Regions from separate parts of the Yersinia alsatica genome, predicted to be linked through region 4. Evidence: predicted binding sites of a transcription regulator. Region 4 holds the regulator's gene; each other region holds the start of a gene.

Region 1 (4,217 bases), 920 kb from region 4:
GAAAAGACCGGTTTTGCCTACGCCGACCAGATAACCCTGAATGCTTTACAGCAAAGTGCCCATGCAGCGCGCAGTATTGTGCGTGATACTGGCAACGGTAAAGTGCATACCTTGGGTGAAATTAGCTATAAGGCGCTGTATCCATTACTCGACCCACTGCAAAGTCTCTCTCGGGAAGACAAAATTGCACTGCTGCACCGAGTAGACAAAGTGGCTCGTGCTGCCGACAAGCGGGTGCAGGAAGTGAGCGCAAGTCTGACCGGTGTCTATGAGCAGATTCTAGTCGCAGCCACTGACGGTACGCTGGCGGCAGATGTGCGCCCACTGGTGCGCCTGTCAGTCAGTGTATTGGTTGAAGAGAACGGCAAGCGCGAACGCGGTGCCAGTGGTGGTGGTGGCCGTTTCGGTTATGACTACTTCCTTGAGGTGGTTGACGGTGAAGTGCGTGCCGATAATTTTGCTAATGAAGCCGTCAGAATGGCATTAGTGAATTTGTCTGCCATTGCAGCACCGGCAGGTGCCATGCCAGTGGTGTTAGGTGCTGGTTGGCCGGGCGTGTTGCTGCACGAAGCTGTTGGTCATGGGCTGGAAGGTGATTTCAACCGCCGTGGCAGCTCCGTATTCAGCGGGCAAATGGGTAAGTTGGTTGCTTCTGAGCTGTGTACCGTGGTTGATGACGGCACCATGCAAGGTCGCCGTGGCTCTCTTGCCATCGACGATGAAGGGGTACCCGGCCAATATAACGTGCTGATTGAAAACGGTATTCTGAAAGGTTATATGCAGGATAAGCTCAATGCTCGCTTGATGGGGGTTGCGCCAACCGGTAATGGCCGCCGTGAATCCTATGCGCATCTGCCAATGCCGCGTATGACGAACACTTATATGCTGGCCGGTAAATCCACGCCAGAAGAGATCATCGCCAGTGTGGAATATGGCCTTTACGCGCCTAATTTTGGCGGTGGTCAGGTGGATATTACCTCCGGCAAGTTTGTCTTCTCGACTTCTGAAGCTTACTTAATCGAAAAAGGCAAAATCACCCATGCGGTGAAAGGGGCCACTTTGATTGGCTCGGGTATTGAAGCTATGCAGCAGATTTCCATGGTCGGCAACGATCTGGCGCTGGATAAGGGTGTTGGCGTCTGTGGCAAAGAAGGTCAAAGCCTGCCGGTGGGCGTGGGCCAGCCTACCCTGAAACTGGATAATCTGACCGTGGGCGGCACCGCGTAAGAAGAAATACAGCATGTTTGGTGCTCAGTTTAAGTCTAACTGGGCACCCAATAACTATGCTCATGTTATCGGTAGCCCTGATATACCTCAGCAACCCGCTTAAAGTATTCGGTTAAATAGTCGATACAGACTTGGACTTTAAGCGGCATTTTGTCTTTCTCGGTATACAGTGCATAAACCGGGCGGGGGTCAGAATGATATTTTTTGAAAAGCACTTCCACTTCACCGCGTTTTATCTCCTCAATCACCCACATTAACGGCGCATAGGCAATACCCGCGCCAGCGTTGAGCCAACGGATCATGGTTTGCGAATCATTGGTCACAAAACGGCCCTGCGGGGATATCTGTGTGGTAATACCTTCCGGCGCAATCAATTCAAAATTACTGTCCGGCCTGACACTGTATTCCAGCCACGAGAAATTGACCATATCCGAGGGTTTCTCCGGCGTGCCGTACTGTGCCAGATAGGATTTGGCGGCACACACCACCATTGGCATGGAACCCAGGCGGCGAGAAAACAGCCCTGAATCCTGTAAAGCTCCGACCCGAATCACCACATCCAAACCATCCGCAATCAGGTCCGGTGCCGGTATACCGGTGACCAAATTAACCGACAGCCCAGGGTATTCTTTCAGCATCTCCGCGGTCATGGTGGCGAGCACATTTTGCGCCATAGTCGATGAGCAGCCAATCCGCAGCGTTCCTGTCGGGGTATTGTTAAATGCATACAGTTGTTCGTGGACTTCCTGCACTTCCTGCAGCATGCGCCGGCAGCCCTGATAGTAAATGCGGCCAGCCTCGGTTAAACCAATGCGCCGGGTACTGCGGTTAAGCAGCTTAACATTCAGCTCTGTTTCCAGCTTTGACACTGTCTGACTTATCGACGACACACTCATGGCCAACTGCCGTGCTGCGCCGGTAAAGGAACCGCACTCAACGACTTTGGCAAAGACTGACATTCGTTTTAATCTTTCCATGGTTTGCTCTATATGGACTGTTAGCGAGAGGGATTGTTAACTCTGGCTTAAAAGTGATTTAGATCACACATTGTAGATAACTTGATAATAAGCAGGCTAATATACTGCTGTCGGGAGAAGAGTCCGAAGCTTGAAAACCACGTAGCCGAAGTGTTGCCTCATCTCATGGCAAGCTACAGCCATAATAATCAACCAAGTTTAACCTATAAGTCAGTCTTATGGCTGGTGCTTTTAGCCGTGGCTATTGTAGTTGGATGTATTTCAGTTAACTGTCAGATTATTCATTTGGGCGTATTCACCGACACCCCACAACAGAAAGGATTTAAAAATGAGTTTGCTTCCGGTGATGGTGATTTTCGGCCTCTCTTTTCCACCGATATTTGTTGAGCTGCTGCTCTCGCTGGCCCTTTTTTTTGTCCTGCGTCGCATGTTACAACCCACGGGTATTTATGAGTTTGTCTGGCATCCAGCGCTCTTTAATACCGCATTGTACGGTTGTCTTTTTTACTTAATATCTCGTCTTTTTTCCTGAGGTCGCCGTGAGTACTTTTTCATTAAAAATAATCCGCATCGGCATCACCTTATTGGTGGTTTTACTGGCTATTGTTGCTGTCTTCAAGGTCTGGGCCTTTTACACTGAATCACCCTGGACCCGTGATGCTAAATTTACCGCAGATGTCGTTGCTATTGCACCGGACGTCAGCGGCTTGCTGACCGATGTCCCGGTTAAGGACAACCAATTGGTGCAGAAAGGCCAAATCCTGTTTGTCATTGACCAGCCGCGCTATGAACAGGCTCTGGCCGAAGCGCAAGCTGATGTTGCCTATTACCAAACACTGGCTGCTGAGAAACAGCGTGAGTCGGGTCGGCGTCAACGTTTAGGGGTTCAGGCACTGTCACAAGAAGAGATTGACCAATCTAGCAATGTGCTGCAAACCGTCCGTCATCAACTGGCAAAAGCTATCGCGGTGCGTGATTTAGCCCAGCTTGATCTGGAGCGAACTGTAGTACGCGCGCCCGCAGAAGGCTGGGTGACCAACCTGAATGTTCATGCTGGGGAATTTATTAATCGCGGCGCTACAGCGGTCGCCTTGGTGAAAAAAGATACTTTTTATATTTTAGCCTATCTGGAAGAAACCAAGCTGGAAGGGGTTAAACCGGGGCATCGGGCAGAAATTACCCCACTCGGCAGTAACCGTATTCTGCATGGTACCGTCGACAGTATCTCTGCGGGGGTCACCAACAGCAGCAGCAGTGTTGATAGCAAAGGGCTGGCGACCATTGATAATAATCTGGAGTGGGTACGTCTGGCGCAGCGTGTGCCGGTGAAAATCCGTCTGGATGATGAGGATCAACAGCATCCTTACCCGGCAGGGACGACTGCAACGGTGGTTATCACCGGATCGAATGATCGCGATCCCAACCAGGCATCGCCAATTGTTAAGCTGATGCATCGTCTGCGCGAGTTTGGCTAAGATGAGCAGCCCGACTTTCATTCGCCTGCGCTTTGCTTTTAAGCTCAGTTTTGCCATTGTGGCCGCACTGTTTCTGGGCTTTCACTTGCAATTGGAAACGCCGCGTTGGTCAGTGCTAACGGCGGCGATTGTCGCTGCAGGCCCGGCTTTTGCGGCGGGTGGTGAGCCTTTCTCCGGCGCAATTCGCCATCGTGGCTGGTTGCGTATTATCGGAACATTTATCGGCTGCATTGGCGGCTTGATTATCATTGTTCTGACCATCAGAGCACCGGTATTGACGCTGATGCTCTGCTGCTTATGGGCTGGGGTTTGCACGTGGATCTCATCATTAGTGCGTGTGGAAAACTCTTATGCCTTTGGTTTAGCTGGGTATACCGCCCTTATCATCATTGTGACGACCGGTGAAACTCCGCTGCTAACGCCCCAATTCGCCGTTGAGCGCTGTAGTGAGATTGTGCTGGGGATCGTCTGTGCGGTCATGGCTGATCTGCTGTTTTCACCGCGATCAATCAAGCAGGATATTGATCGGCTGGTGGAT
Region 2 (4,217 bases), 1.9 Mb from region 4:
TGCAGCAAAGGGGTGCCCATAAGCAATAGAGCCACCTAATACGTTGAATTTACTCATGTCGACTTCACCAATTGCCTGGCTTCGGCCCAGTTTTTCACGTGCAAAACTGTCGCTGGCAAACATTTTCAGGTTAGCTAATGTTTGCGCGGCAAATGCTTCATGCATATCGATAAGAGTCAGGTCAGCTAAGGTAATTCCAGCGCGATCCAGCGCCAGTGGCGTGGCATAAGATGGGCCTAACAGCATATCTTGCCAGACATCAATGGCAGAAAATGCAAAACTGCGCAGATAGCCCAGAGGCGGTAAACCCAACTCTTTGGCCCTTGATTCACTCATCATCATGACTGCGGCGGCACCATCAGTCAGTGGTGTGCTGTTCGCCGCCGTAACGCTGCCATGTTTGCGATCAAACGCGGGGCGTAATTTGGCATATTGCGCCATTGTGGAGTCTTTACGAATATTGTTATCTTCGACGATAGTCTCACGATAAGGTGGAATATAGGCAGTCATTACCTCATCTTGCAATAACCCCTGCTGCCAGGCTTGCGCCGCCATTTGATGGGAACGCAGTGCTAAAGCATCTTGATCCTCACGGCTGATACCATAGGTTTTTGCCATCTGCTCCGCGGTATCGCCCATGCGCAGACCGGTTGAGTATTCGGCTACCGCGGGCGCAACAGGGAGTAAATCGCGCAATTTCAACCGACTGAATAACTTCAATCGCTGGGATAACGTGCGAGCTTTGTTCACGTCAACCAAGGTTCGCGCCAGTGCTTTACTGACGCCAATGGGCAAGACGGAAGAAGAGTCAGCGCCGCCGGCGATCACCACAGTCACCGAACCGGCAATAATACTTTCCGCGACATTGGCTACGGCCTGAAAGCTGGTCGCACATGCGCGGGAGACACTGTAAGCATCGGTATGCACACTCATGCCGGTTCCCAGCACGATTTCGCGGGCTATATTGGGTGCTTCAGGCATTTGTACCACCTGACCAAACACCAGTTGGTCAATTAATTCAGGAGCAACACCACTTCTGGCCAATAACTCACTGACCACAATTTTGCCCAAATCGACAGCGGGCACGCCATGATAAGCAGTTGCCTGCTTGGCAAAAGGGGTCCGCAGGCCGCTTACGATTGCAATGCGATCGCCCTGACGCGTCACTAGCGGTAATGGCTTACTCATAAACGCTCCTGATAAATAAAATGGCTTCTATTAAAGCATAACAAATAACAGGTCAGACCTGATCTAATGATTGTTAACCAAACATTTACATTTGGTAAACCTATAGAGCAGGAAAGTGAGAGCAGGAGCAACTTTTAAGAATAAAAAAAATGGGCGGCAGAGTTGAAGAGTGAAGAACCGGTGTGGGGATGATTAATCTAAGGTAATAAATTTACAGAGGAAATAGTACCAAAAGAAACGCGAAGCAAAAAGCTCCGCGTTTGATAGTGATTTAGCTTACCTGAGTAACTCAACAGCAAGGCGCAAATTAACGCAGACCTAACTGGAAAATCATGGTCTCTGCCTGGCAAGCAAAGGTGAAATCGATAGTCAGGCGTACACCGCCTTCAGTTTCTTCCAGCTTATGTTCGATAAGGCAAGGTTCGGACTCAACAGCGCGCGCTTTTTCAGTCAGCATTTTCAGCATGGCTTCAGCTTCAGCACGATTTTCGAATACGCAACTGTAGGATGCGGTGCAGTCAGTATTGTCCATGACGGTGCCAACATCTACACAACAGCAAGCCGCAGTTTCTTCAGCACTACAGCGATTAATTGCATCTGACATCTTCAATTCTCCTCAACGGATATTTCAAAATAGGTGCAAATTGCCTATCTGGTAGCGCAAACAGCACAAAAATAAGACATAAAACAAAAATAATTTCTCTACCCCTTATTTTACTCTCGTCGGTCACTTGGAACTAGAACTTACTGTTTAAAGGCCTATTAAGTGATGGAAATCACAGTCAAATTGATTGTTCGCTCATCAATATTGTATCAATTGCTATTAAATTGTGAGTTTTTTGTTAACTACGTCTATTTTTTGCAATCAAAACTGAACAATTTCTAAAACATGCTTGCAACACTGATACAGGTCGGACCTATACTTCAGCCACTGGTCTGCTTTGTCTGACCGATAACGGACCCTACAATCCCGCATTCTCTTGTTACGGTATGTAACATTAATTAAAACAATGAGGTTTTGGTCATGAACCAGAAAAACCTGTTTACCCGATCAGCTCTGGCAGCTGCAGTAGCATTAATTTCATCAAACGTTTCTGCGGCCGGTTTTCAGCTGAATGAATATTCAGCAGCTGCATTGGGCCGCTCTTTCTCTGGTGAAGGCGCTGTTGCTGACAATGCTTCTGTTGGTAGCCGCAACCCCGCCGCAATGACTATGTTCGACCGCCCGTCTTTCTCTGGTGGCTTCGTCTATGTCGATCCAAACGTTGATATCAGTGGAACATCTCCCGTTAGCGGGAGAAGTACTAGTGCCAAGAACATCGCGCCATCAGAGTGGATTCCCAATATCCACTTTATTATGCCGCTGAATGAGCAATGGGCAATTGGTGCTTCTGGTACCTCAAACTACGGTTTGGCGACCGAGTTTAATGACGACTATATTGCGGGTTCTTTGGGTGGTGAGACTGATCTGAAAACCGCTAACCTGAATCTGAGCACTGCTTATCGTCTGAATGAAAACTTCAGCTTCGGTCTGGGCTTTAATGCTGTTTATGCTGATGCGAAAATTATACGACATATCGGTGAAGCCGGTCGTGGGGTTATACCAAACAGCACCGAAGTCACCCGTATGGAAGGGACCAAGTGGGGCTATGGTTGGAATGCCGGTGTCCTGTATGAAGTGGATAAAGAAAACCGTTACAGCTTCACTTACCGTTCAAAAGTAAAAATCGACTTTGATGGTGACTTCAGCAGCCAACTGCCACCACCAAGCGGTACCGGTGGCACAGTTATTCCAGGTGCGTTGACCCTGAATCTGCCAGAAGTATGGGAAGTGTCCGGCTACAACCGCGTGGCACCACAGTGGGCGATTCACTACAGCATGGCCTACACCAGTTGGAGTCAGTTTAAAGAGCTGAAAGCCACCGGAACCAACGGCCAAACACTGTTCGAGAAGCAAGAAGGCTTCAAAGACGCTTACCGTATCGCGTTGGGTACCACCTATTATTATGATGATAACTGGACATTCCGTACCGGTATCGCCTTCGATGATAGCCCGGTTCCTGCGGATAACCGTACCATCTCAATCCCAGACCAAGACCGTTTCTGGATCAGTGCTGGTACCACTTACGCCTTCAACAAAGATGCCTCTGTTGACGTTGGTATTTCCTATATGCACGGCCAGAACGTTCATATTACTGAAAAAACCCCAGCAGCATTGGGTGGTACGACCTATGAGTTCGACTCTAAAGGGACTGCACTGCTGTACGGCGTGAACTTCAACTACGCGTTCTAATCACCAGTTTGGCAAGACTTTTGCCCACAAAAAAAGCGCCTTGCGGCGCTTTTTTTATATGGCTATCGGAGGTCAACTATCAGTTAGCTGAATCGATGCTTTCCAAATCGCCTTGTATGGCTTGAGCATTGGAATTCACTTCTGGTTTCAGCTGACCGCCGCTTGCCAGGAAGTCATTACGTTGGAAGTAAGCCTCGCGCACCATCAGATACGGGTCAGAAGAGTTACGTAACAAACCATCGGAATCCAACAGCTGTGCACGGGTTTCAACCCCTTCAAGCGCCCATTTACCTGCTGACATCCAGAAGGTCAGATAGCTCAACACTGGATAGACGTAATCAGCCGCATTACCCCCATCTTCACGAATCGTAAAGCTGCCATAAGCAGGTAGAACCACATATGGCCCGTAGCCCACATTATAGTGACCAAGTGTAGAACCAAAACGATGAGGAACTTGCTTCGCCAGTTTCGGGTTCGCCATGCTGGCCACATCAATTAACCCCCCCATCCCCAGAATCGTGTTCAGGAAGAAACGGTTAAAGTGCTTCATCGCATTGTACGGGTCACCCACCAAGAAGCTGTTAAGCATGCTGGCCGGCTCTTCAAGGTTACTTAAGAAGTTGCTCGTCCCATTACGTGCTGGCTGTGGCACGTAATCGCGCCAGACAACCGCAACCGGGCGCACAATATAAGGGTCAAGAACCTCATAGTTGAAATTGAACATTGCCCGGTTAAA
Region 3 (4,217 bases), 2.3 Mb from region 4:
ATAGCTGTACTTGTCATGCATGTAGTGAATGATGTTCAGCGCAGTAACGTATTGTTTAGCCAGCCAATCCATAAAGTGGTCCATGCGTTCCATGACTTTGTCATAGTCCAGCACGTCATCCATCATTGGCGCTTCTTTCGGGCCAACCTGAATTTTCAGTTTTTCGTCAACGCCGCCGTTGATTGCATACAACATGGTTTTCGCCAAGTTGGCACGGGCACCGAAGAACTGCATTTGTTTACCAACAATCATCGGGCTAACACAACAAGCGATGGCATAGTCATCGTTGTTGAAGTCAGGGCGCATCAGATCATCGTTTTCGTACTGTACAGATGAAGTATCGATAGACACTTTAGCTGCATATTTTTTGAAGTTCAGTGGCAGTTTTTCTGACCACAGAATAGTCATGTTCGGCTCTGGAGACGGCCCCATGGTGTACAGGGTGTTCAGGAAGCGGAAGCTGGTTTTAGTGACCAGAGTACGACCATCAACGCCCATACCAGCCAGGGACTCAGTTGCCCAGATTGGGTCACCAGAGAACAGCTCATCGTATTCAGGAGTACGCAGGAAGCGAACCATACGCAGTTTCATAACCAAATGGTCAATCAGTTCCTGAGCTTCGATTTCAGTCAGTTTACCTTCTTTCATGTCACGTTCGATGTAAACGTCAAGGAAGGTAGAAACACGACCGAAGGACATTGCAGCGCCGTTCTGGGATTTAACCGCAGCCAGATAGCCGAAGTAAGTCCACTGTACAGCTTCACGGGCATTAGTCGCAGGACCGGAGATATCACAACCATATTTGGCTGCCATTTCTTTGATCTGACCCAGAGCACGATGCTGTTCAGCAATTTCTTCGCGCAGCTGGATAGTCATTTCCAGGTCTTTACCGTTTTCCAGATCATCCTGCAGAGAGTTGAACTGAGCCAGTTTGTCTTTCATCAGGTAGTCGATACCGTAAACGGCTACGCGACGATAGTCACCGATGATACGGCCACGGCCATAAGCATCTGGCAAACCAGTCAGTACCCCAGATTTACGGCAGTTCAGGATATCTTTGGTATAAACGTCGAACACACCTTGGTTGTGTGTTTTACGGTAGTCGGTGAAGACTTTTTTCAGTTGCGGGTCAAGTTCACGGCCGTAAACTTTGCAAGAGCCTTCTACCATTTTGATGCCGCCGAATGGGATCAGGGCACGTTTCAATGGTTTTTCAGTCTGCAAACCAACGATGGTTTCCAGATCTTTGTTGATGTAGCCAGCATCATGGGAGGTGATGGTCGCTGCTACGTCGGTATCGAAATCAACTGGCGCATGGGTGCGGTTTTCCAGTTTGATACCTTCCATAACTTGCGCCCACAGCTTGTCGGTCGCTTCGGTAGAGCTGGCAAGGAAGGACTCATCGCCTTCATAAGGAGTGTAGTTTTTCTGGATGAAGTCACGAACGTTTACTTCGTTCTGCCAATCACCTTTGGTAAAACCTTGCCATGCTTTGGCCAATTTTTCATTAAGTTCGGTCATAATGCATCTACCTTTTAATGTGAATTTCTTCGAAAACCGTGTGCGGCCACACTTAGTGCTGCTGGTCACCGCGCAGATAAATTACCCAGTAAGTCAAACCTACCAATAATCCGCCACCAATGATGTTACCGATAGTGACTGGGATCAGGTTATCAATAATAAAGTTACTTACGGTTAAGTGAGCAAATTGCTCAGGTGCTGCTCCTATGGATTGCCAAAACTCAGGCGAAGCGAAGTTTTTAATCACAATACCCATAGGGATCATAAACATATTTGCGATGCTATGCTCAAAGCCGCTGGCAACAAACATTCCCACCGGTAAAATCATCGCGAACATCTTGTCCATTATGGTACGGCCGGAGTAACTCATCCAAACCGCCAGGCAGACCATTAAGTTAGCCAAAATACCCAAACATACTGCTTCAATAAAAGTATGGTGCAATTTGTGGTCGGCGGTTTGTAAAACATTCAAACCCCATTGACCATTTGCCACAGTATATTGGCCTGCGAACCAAATAAGGCACACAAAGAATAGCGCACCGACCAGGTTCCCAACATAGACATTAACCCAGTTACAACCCAGTTGACGCCAAGTAATACGGCCACTGGCTTTGGCGACAGTTGTGAGCACGGTAGAAGTGAAAAGGTCACCGCCACATACCACCACTAACATTAGCCCCAGGGAGAAACAAATACCACCTACTAACTTGGCAAAGCCGAAAGGCACGCCTGCAGTTCCGGTAGTCGCTGTAATATAAAAAACAAACGCAATTGAAATAAACACACCAGCAGTAATCGCTAAATAAAAGGTTTTTAGCGGATGCTTGGTGGCTTTATAGACACCGGCATCTTCGGCTACTTTAGCCATTGCCGCAGGTAATAATGCATCGAAGGGGTTGTCAGCTTTCACACTAACTCTCTCTTAAGGGTTAATAAAGCACAACGAGATACTAGCAAAGCAGTATAGCGTGAAAATTGATGTGGATCATATTGCGCGAGTTTAGTTGGCTCTAAAACACCACAAAATGTGTGCTTAATGAGGTTAACTATTTGATTTTTAATATGAAAAAATATTTTAAGATTTACAAAAAATTTTGAGCGACCTGTTTTAAAGCCGTTGAGAACGTTAAGTAAAAAGAGTGTTTGTAGCTATTTTTATTATTTACCGTCATTAAAAATTAACTATTTATTCACCTCTTTGTCTATTTTATCTGGTGAACAAATAATGTTTGTTTAAAGGTGCTGTTTTTTACCCGAAGTGGCGTCAGAAAATAACGTTTTTTTATGACAAAAACAATTATTGTCTCTGGTGATTTGTATTTATTTTCGTCAGGAATAATTGCAGTAATAAATAGAAGGGCAGAATCAAGGCGTAAAAACTAAAACATAAAAAGAGGTAAAGCGACATTTGCCGCTTTACCTGATGGAGCTTATGCGCCTTTAGTCCAATAACGGCGTTTAGCCGCTTGTAACTTGGCGTAGGCACCGAGCAGCGCCTGATGCGCTGGCAGAGCTTTCAAATCTTCATCCACACTGAACAGGCCATTAAAGCGCTCTTCACCAGCTAATGCTGCAGATGCCGCATCTACCGCTTCCTGACCATACATTTTCACAAAGGCACTGTGATATTGCATTGGTTCGCGATCTGGCTCTTGGGTCAGCAGCAGCAAGGTTTGCAGGCAACGGTAATAATTTGCCTGTTTTGCGGTGAAGACCGAAGAGTTGAAATCTTGTGTCCATTCCACCCAGATCAGCGCTTGCTCCAGATCACCACCGGCTAATGCCAGCATGGATTTCAGTTCACCGACACGCAGGGTATACCAGCCGTTATCTTTACCGGAGGCGATACCGAGCAGCTCGCGCACACGGGCAAAATCATCCAGACCGTCGTCATCCAACTTCTGAATGAGTTCCAGATATTGCTCTGGTTGCCACTCAGTGTCTGGTAGCGCCAGAATGGTGTCACGCAGATGCACACCCATGGTGTTGTTGGCCATCAGCAGGTCTTCGGCAGGATAGATATCTGACATTCCTGGCACCAGAATACGGCAAGCATAAACCCCTAAGTGTTCATAATCAGCAATATACACTTCGGCATCTTCTTGCTTGAAGATAGCCATCAAGGTTGCGAACTCTTCTTCTGTGGTGCCTTTAAAGCTCCAGTCGACAAATGGATAGTCGGCATCTTCTTTAAACATGTCCCAACTGATCAGACCGCTTGAATCGATAAAGTGCGTTTCCAGATTGGTATGCTCAGCCACTTCTTCGTCATCAAAAGTCGGTGCAGTAAACACATCCAGATCTTTCAGGCTGCGGCCTTGCAATAACTCAGTCACCGTACGTTCAAGGGCCACACCAAAGTCTGGATGCGCGCCGAACGAAGCAAAACAGGTGCCATTTGATGGGTTAAACAGCACCACACAAATAACCGGATAAGCGCCGCCTAAAGAAGCATCGTAAGAGAGAATTGGGAAACCTTCTTCTTCCAGCTTGGCAATAGCCTCTACCACACCCGGATAGCGATTGAGCACTTCAGCCGGGATTTCTGGCAAGCTGATGGACTCGGCAATAATGCGATTTTTCACCGAACGTTCAAACACTTCTGACAATGCTTGCACGCGGGCTTCGTTAGCGGTGTTCCCCGCAGACATGCCATTAGAAACATACAAATTGCCAATAATATTCATTGGAATATA
Region 4 (4,217 bases):
ATGACCCATTCATGACGGCCGAGGTTATCCCCAATCTCCGCGAATTACCGGCCAATATTGATTATCAGTTAACCGAGCATGGCGGCCATGTCGGTTTTGTCGGCGGCTCATTAAAACACCCACAAATGTGGCTGGAACAACGTATTCCAGCCTGGCTTTCCCCTTATCTGGAGCAGCAGTCATGATGATCCCTTGGCAGCAAATCGACAGTGAAACACTGGACAGTTTGCTGGAAGCTTTTGTCCTACGTGAAGGTACTGACTACGGTGAACACGAGCGCTCATTGGCGCAGAAAGTCGAAGATGTTCGCCGCCAGTTGGTCAGTGGTGAAGCGGTATTAGTGTGGTCTGAGTTACACGAAACCATCAATATTATGCCGCGCGGCGCATTTCGTGCTGGAGCAGAAGAGTCCCAATAGCCCTTGCCTTGTCACGCGAGCCTTTAAGTAAAATCAGAGTGACAAGCCGGAGACTTTGCCCTAAAAATAACCATTAACCATAAAAAAACAGGCAATTTCAGCCCGTCCACTGAGTTAACTAACCCCATGGAGTTACAGCTAATATGTCAACTAAACATCCGGTTATAGCCGTTACCGGCTCAAGTGGCGCAGGGACGACAACCACCAGCCTGGCGTTTCGCAAGATTTTTCAGCAATTGAATATCCGCGCGGCGCAAATTGAAGGTGACAGCTTCCATCGCTACACCCGCCCCGAAATGGATGCCGCTATCCGTAAGGCCCGGGATCAAGGTCGGCATATTAGCTATTTTGGCCCAGAGGCCAATGATTTTGGTCAGTTAGAAGAGAGTGTTTCGCAATATGGCGCGTTGGGTACCGGACGCTCACGTAAGTATTTGCACACCTATGATGAAGCGGTGCCCTATAACCAGATTCCCGGCACTTTCACCCCGTGGGAGGCCCTGCCAGAACCCACCGACGTGCTGTTTTATGAAGGTCTGCACGGCGGTGTCGTGACCGAGCATCATGATGTGGCGAAACATGTGGATTTACTGGTCGGCGTGGTGCCAATAGTCAATCTGGAGTGGATTCAAAAACTGGTGCGGGATACTGGCGAACGTGGTCATTCTCGTGAGGCGGTGATGGATTCGGTGGTGCGCTCCATGGACGACTATATCAATTACATTACGCCCCAATTCTCGCGTACCCATATTAACTTCCAGCGCGTGCCCACTGTCGACACTTCCAACCCTTTTGCCGCCAAAGCAATCCCATCGCTGGATGAAAGCTTCGTTGTTATTCATTTTAGAGGCTTGGATCAAATCGATTTCCCTTACTTGCTGGCAATGCTGCAAGGGTCGTTTATATCAAATATCAATACGTTGGTGGTGCCCGGCGGCAAGATGGGGCTGGCAATGGAGCTGATCATGGCTCCGCTGGTTCAGCAACTGTTGGAAGGTAAGAAAATTATTTAATCTTCTACGTACTTGAAGTGGCAACCAATATCTCCGCAGCTTCAAGTACGTAGAGTTTGCTTACGCGATTTCGCGGATTTCAAAACTGTGGGTAATCTTGGCCGCTTTCCCCAACATCAAAGAAACCGAGCAATATTTTTCAGCTGACAGCTCAACCGCCCGCTCAACAATTTTGTCGGTCAAACCTTTGCCACTGACAATAAAGTGCAGGTTGATTTGCGTAAACAAGCGCGGAGCCTCTTCCCGGCGCTGTGAAGTTAACGTCACTTCGCAATCGCGCACATCGTTACGCCCTTTTTGCAAAATAGACACGACATCAATGGCACTACAGCCGCCTGCTGACATTAATAGCATTTCCATTGGGCTTGGTGCTTTGTCTCCGGCATTACCATCCATCAAAACTTGATGACCTGATGCGGATTCACCCAAAAATGTCAGTCCTTCAACCCACTTTACACGTGCCTGCATAACTCTTGCTCCCGGTTAAATTTTCTGATTCAGACTACCCTTTCATTTACAAACTGGCAATGTAACCCGATGTTCATCATGCTGAAGCGATACAACACAAGACAGTAGCTTCATCCTGTGCTACAAACAGAACCGAAAGTGTTGTTTCTAGAATTAAATGGGGTAGTGATCAATACTCAGTGAAGGGTTTCTATCCGGTACGTATCTTGGCTATACCTTTCGGCAGTTGAGCAAATTAATATGCTAAGAGAAAGTGTATTTTATAAGCACGCCGTGCAGGGAACTCTGAGCCCTGTTAAGTTAGGCAGCGATAACAACAGAGGATAACAGCGAATGGTTCTCGGCAAGCCACAAACAGACCCGACTCTCGAATGGTTCCTGTCTCATTGCCATATCCACAAATATCCATCGAAGAGTACGCTAATTCACCAAGGTGAAAAGGCCGAAACGCTTTACTACATCGTGAAAGGCTCCGTTGCGGTGCTTATCAAAGATGAAGAAGGTAAAGAGATGATTCTCTCCTATCTAAACCAAGGGGATTTCATCGGCGAGCTTGGATTATTTGAAGAAGGCCAAGAACGTAGTGCCTGGGTCAGAGCAAAAACCGCCTGTGAAGTGGCTGAAATTTCTTACAAAAAATTCCGTCAGCTGATTCAGGTAAATCCAGATATCTTGATGCGCCTGTCTTCACAAATGGCGAGCCGCCTACAAATTACATCAGAGAAAGTGGGTAACCTCGCCTTCCTTGATGTAACTGGGCGCATTGCACAAACGCTGCTTAATCTGGCAAAACAACCTGATGCCATGACCCACCCAGATGGGATGCAGATTAAAATTACCCGCCAGGAAATTGGTCAAATAGTTGGCTGCTCCCGCGAAACTGTGGGGCGCATACTAAAAATGCTGGAAGATCAAAACCTGATCTCCGCACACGGTAAAACGATTGTCGTTTACGGCACCCGTTAATTCCCCATAAACCAGTGCCGATTACCCTCGGCACTGGTTTTCTTCGCTTGTGTGATTAATAAATTTCTGGGGCCTACATGAAGTGGCAACGGCTTATTTATCATCCTGAAGTTAACTATGCACTCCGCCAAACATTGGTTCTCTGCCTGCCCGCAGCATTGGGCTTTGCCATTGGCGATTTGCGGCTGGGATTAATGTTCTCCCTGATACCCGCATGCTGCAATATTGCCGCGCTAGATACTCCACACCAACATTTTTTCCGACGCCTGATTATTGGCGGCACCATTTTTACCCTGAGTAGCTTCCTAACCCAGCAGTTGCTGATGTGGGATATTCCGTTACCTTGGGTGATGTTGGGGTTGGCGCTCACTCTCGGAGTCTCTGGTGCTATTAGCCCGCTCAATGGCCGCATGTTACCTGCCGCACTGATCGCCGCCATATTCAGCCTCAGCATGGTAGGGCGCGCACCTATTTGGCAGGCACCATTGATGTGTGCGGTGGGGACCCTCTGGTACGGTGGTTTTACCTGGATCTGGTTCCGGCTCTGTAAAGACCAACCCATCCGCGAGCCTCTGAGCCAGCTTTATCGTTTACTGGCTGATTATTGCGATGCTAAATACAGTTTGTTTGACCAGCATCTTGAGCCAGAAAAAGCCATGCCGCCATTGCTCGACAGGCAACAAGCTATAATGGATAAAATTAATCAGCTTTATCAACAATTTAACTTGTTATCGAATGCCACTAAAACTGAGCAAAAGCGGCTAGTGGGCTTGTTCCAGATGGCACTCGATTTGCAGGAGCACATTACTGCGGCACTCAATCAGCCAGAAAAAGTGCAAGAGCTGATTGACCAGAGCCCGATAATTACGGTGCTTCACCGCAATATGGATAATATCTCGGCCCAGATGCGCACCATTGCCGACGATATTCTCTACCACCACCGCGCGAAAGAACATTTCAGTGCTGGCGATGCACTCGTCGAACTCGAAGAAATTGCCCAACAGCATCCAGACAATTCGGTTGCGCAATTCTGCTATTACCACATCAGCCATGTTACCCAGATCCTGAGTGACCGCCGTCCGCAATATGACCGCGACTTGATGGCCAGTCAGTTATCCCAACCTCTCTGGCCAGCATTCGTCAGCTATTTATCGTTTAAATCCAGTCCATTGCGCGATGCCGCCCGCATGGGGGTGACGTTGGCCGCAGGGAGCTACATCGGTACTCTGATCCACTTACCTAAACCTTACTGGATCTTACTCACCGTGATGCTGGTCACGCAAAACGGGTATAACGCCACCAAGATACGTATTCATCACCGTGCCATGGGGACTTTAATTGGGCTGATATTG

The links. The regulator CRP, encoded in region 4, controls carbon source genes, mostly activating them, when cyclic AMP is high. The targets are predictions, from matches to a motif close to ATGTGANNNNNNTCACAT.
Positions count from the first base shown of each region.
Region 1: the regulator CRP is predicted to act here: its motif matches at 2,256-2,273, upstream of aaeR (HTH-type transcriptional activator AaeR).
Region 2: the regulator CRP is predicted to act here: its motif matches at 1,953-1,970, upstream of N0H69_RS09890 (YfcZ/YiiS family protein).
Region 3: the regulator CRP is predicted to act here: its motif matches at 2,495-2,512, upstream of focA (formate transporter FocA).

Region 1 covers NZ_CP104006.1:1,195,678-1,199,894, forward strand. The annotation lists gene tldD (metalloprotease TldD) at 1-1,227, shown strand, start outside; gene aaeR (HTH-type transcriptional activator AaeR) at 1,293-2,204, opposite strand; gene aaeX (p-hydroxybenzoic acid efflux pump operon protein AaeX) at 2,533-2,736, shown strand; gene aaeA (p-hydroxybenzoic acid efflux pump subunit AaeA) at 2,744-3,679, shown strand; gene aaeB (p-hydroxybenzoic acid efflux pump subunit AaeB) at 3,681-4,217, shown strand, end outside.
Region 2 covers NZ_CP104006.1:2,221,309-2,225,525, reverse strand. The annotation lists gene fadI (acetyl-CoA C-acyltransferase FadI) at 1-1,188, opposite strand, end outside; gene N0H69_RS09890 (YfcZ/YiiS family protein) at 1,496-1,792, opposite strand; gene fadL (long-chain fatty acid transporter FadL) at 2,213-3,481, shown strand; gene mlaA (phospholipid-binding lipoprotein MlaA) at 3,561-4,217, opposite strand, start outside.
Region 3 covers NZ_CP104006.1:2,532,687-2,536,903, forward strand. The annotation lists gene pflB (formate C-acetyltransferase) at 1-1,521, opposite strand, end outside; gene focA (formate transporter FocA) at 1,574-2,431, opposite strand; gene ycaO (30S ribosomal protein S12 methylthiotransferase accessory factor YcaO) at 2,952-4,217, opposite strand, start outside.
Region 4 covers NZ_CP104006.1:274,414-278,630, reverse strand. The annotation lists gene N0H69_RS01115 (hydrolase) at 1-185, shown strand, start outside; gene N0H69_RS01110 (YheU family protein) at 182-418, shown strand; gene N0H69_RS01105 (phosphoribulokinase) at 562-1,431, shown strand; gene N0H69_RS01100 (OsmC family protein) at 1,492-1,899, opposite strand; gene crp (cAMP-activated global transcriptional regulator CRP) at 2,233-2,865, shown strand; gene N0H69_RS01090 (YccS/YhfK family putative transporter) at 2,943-4,217, shown strand, end outside.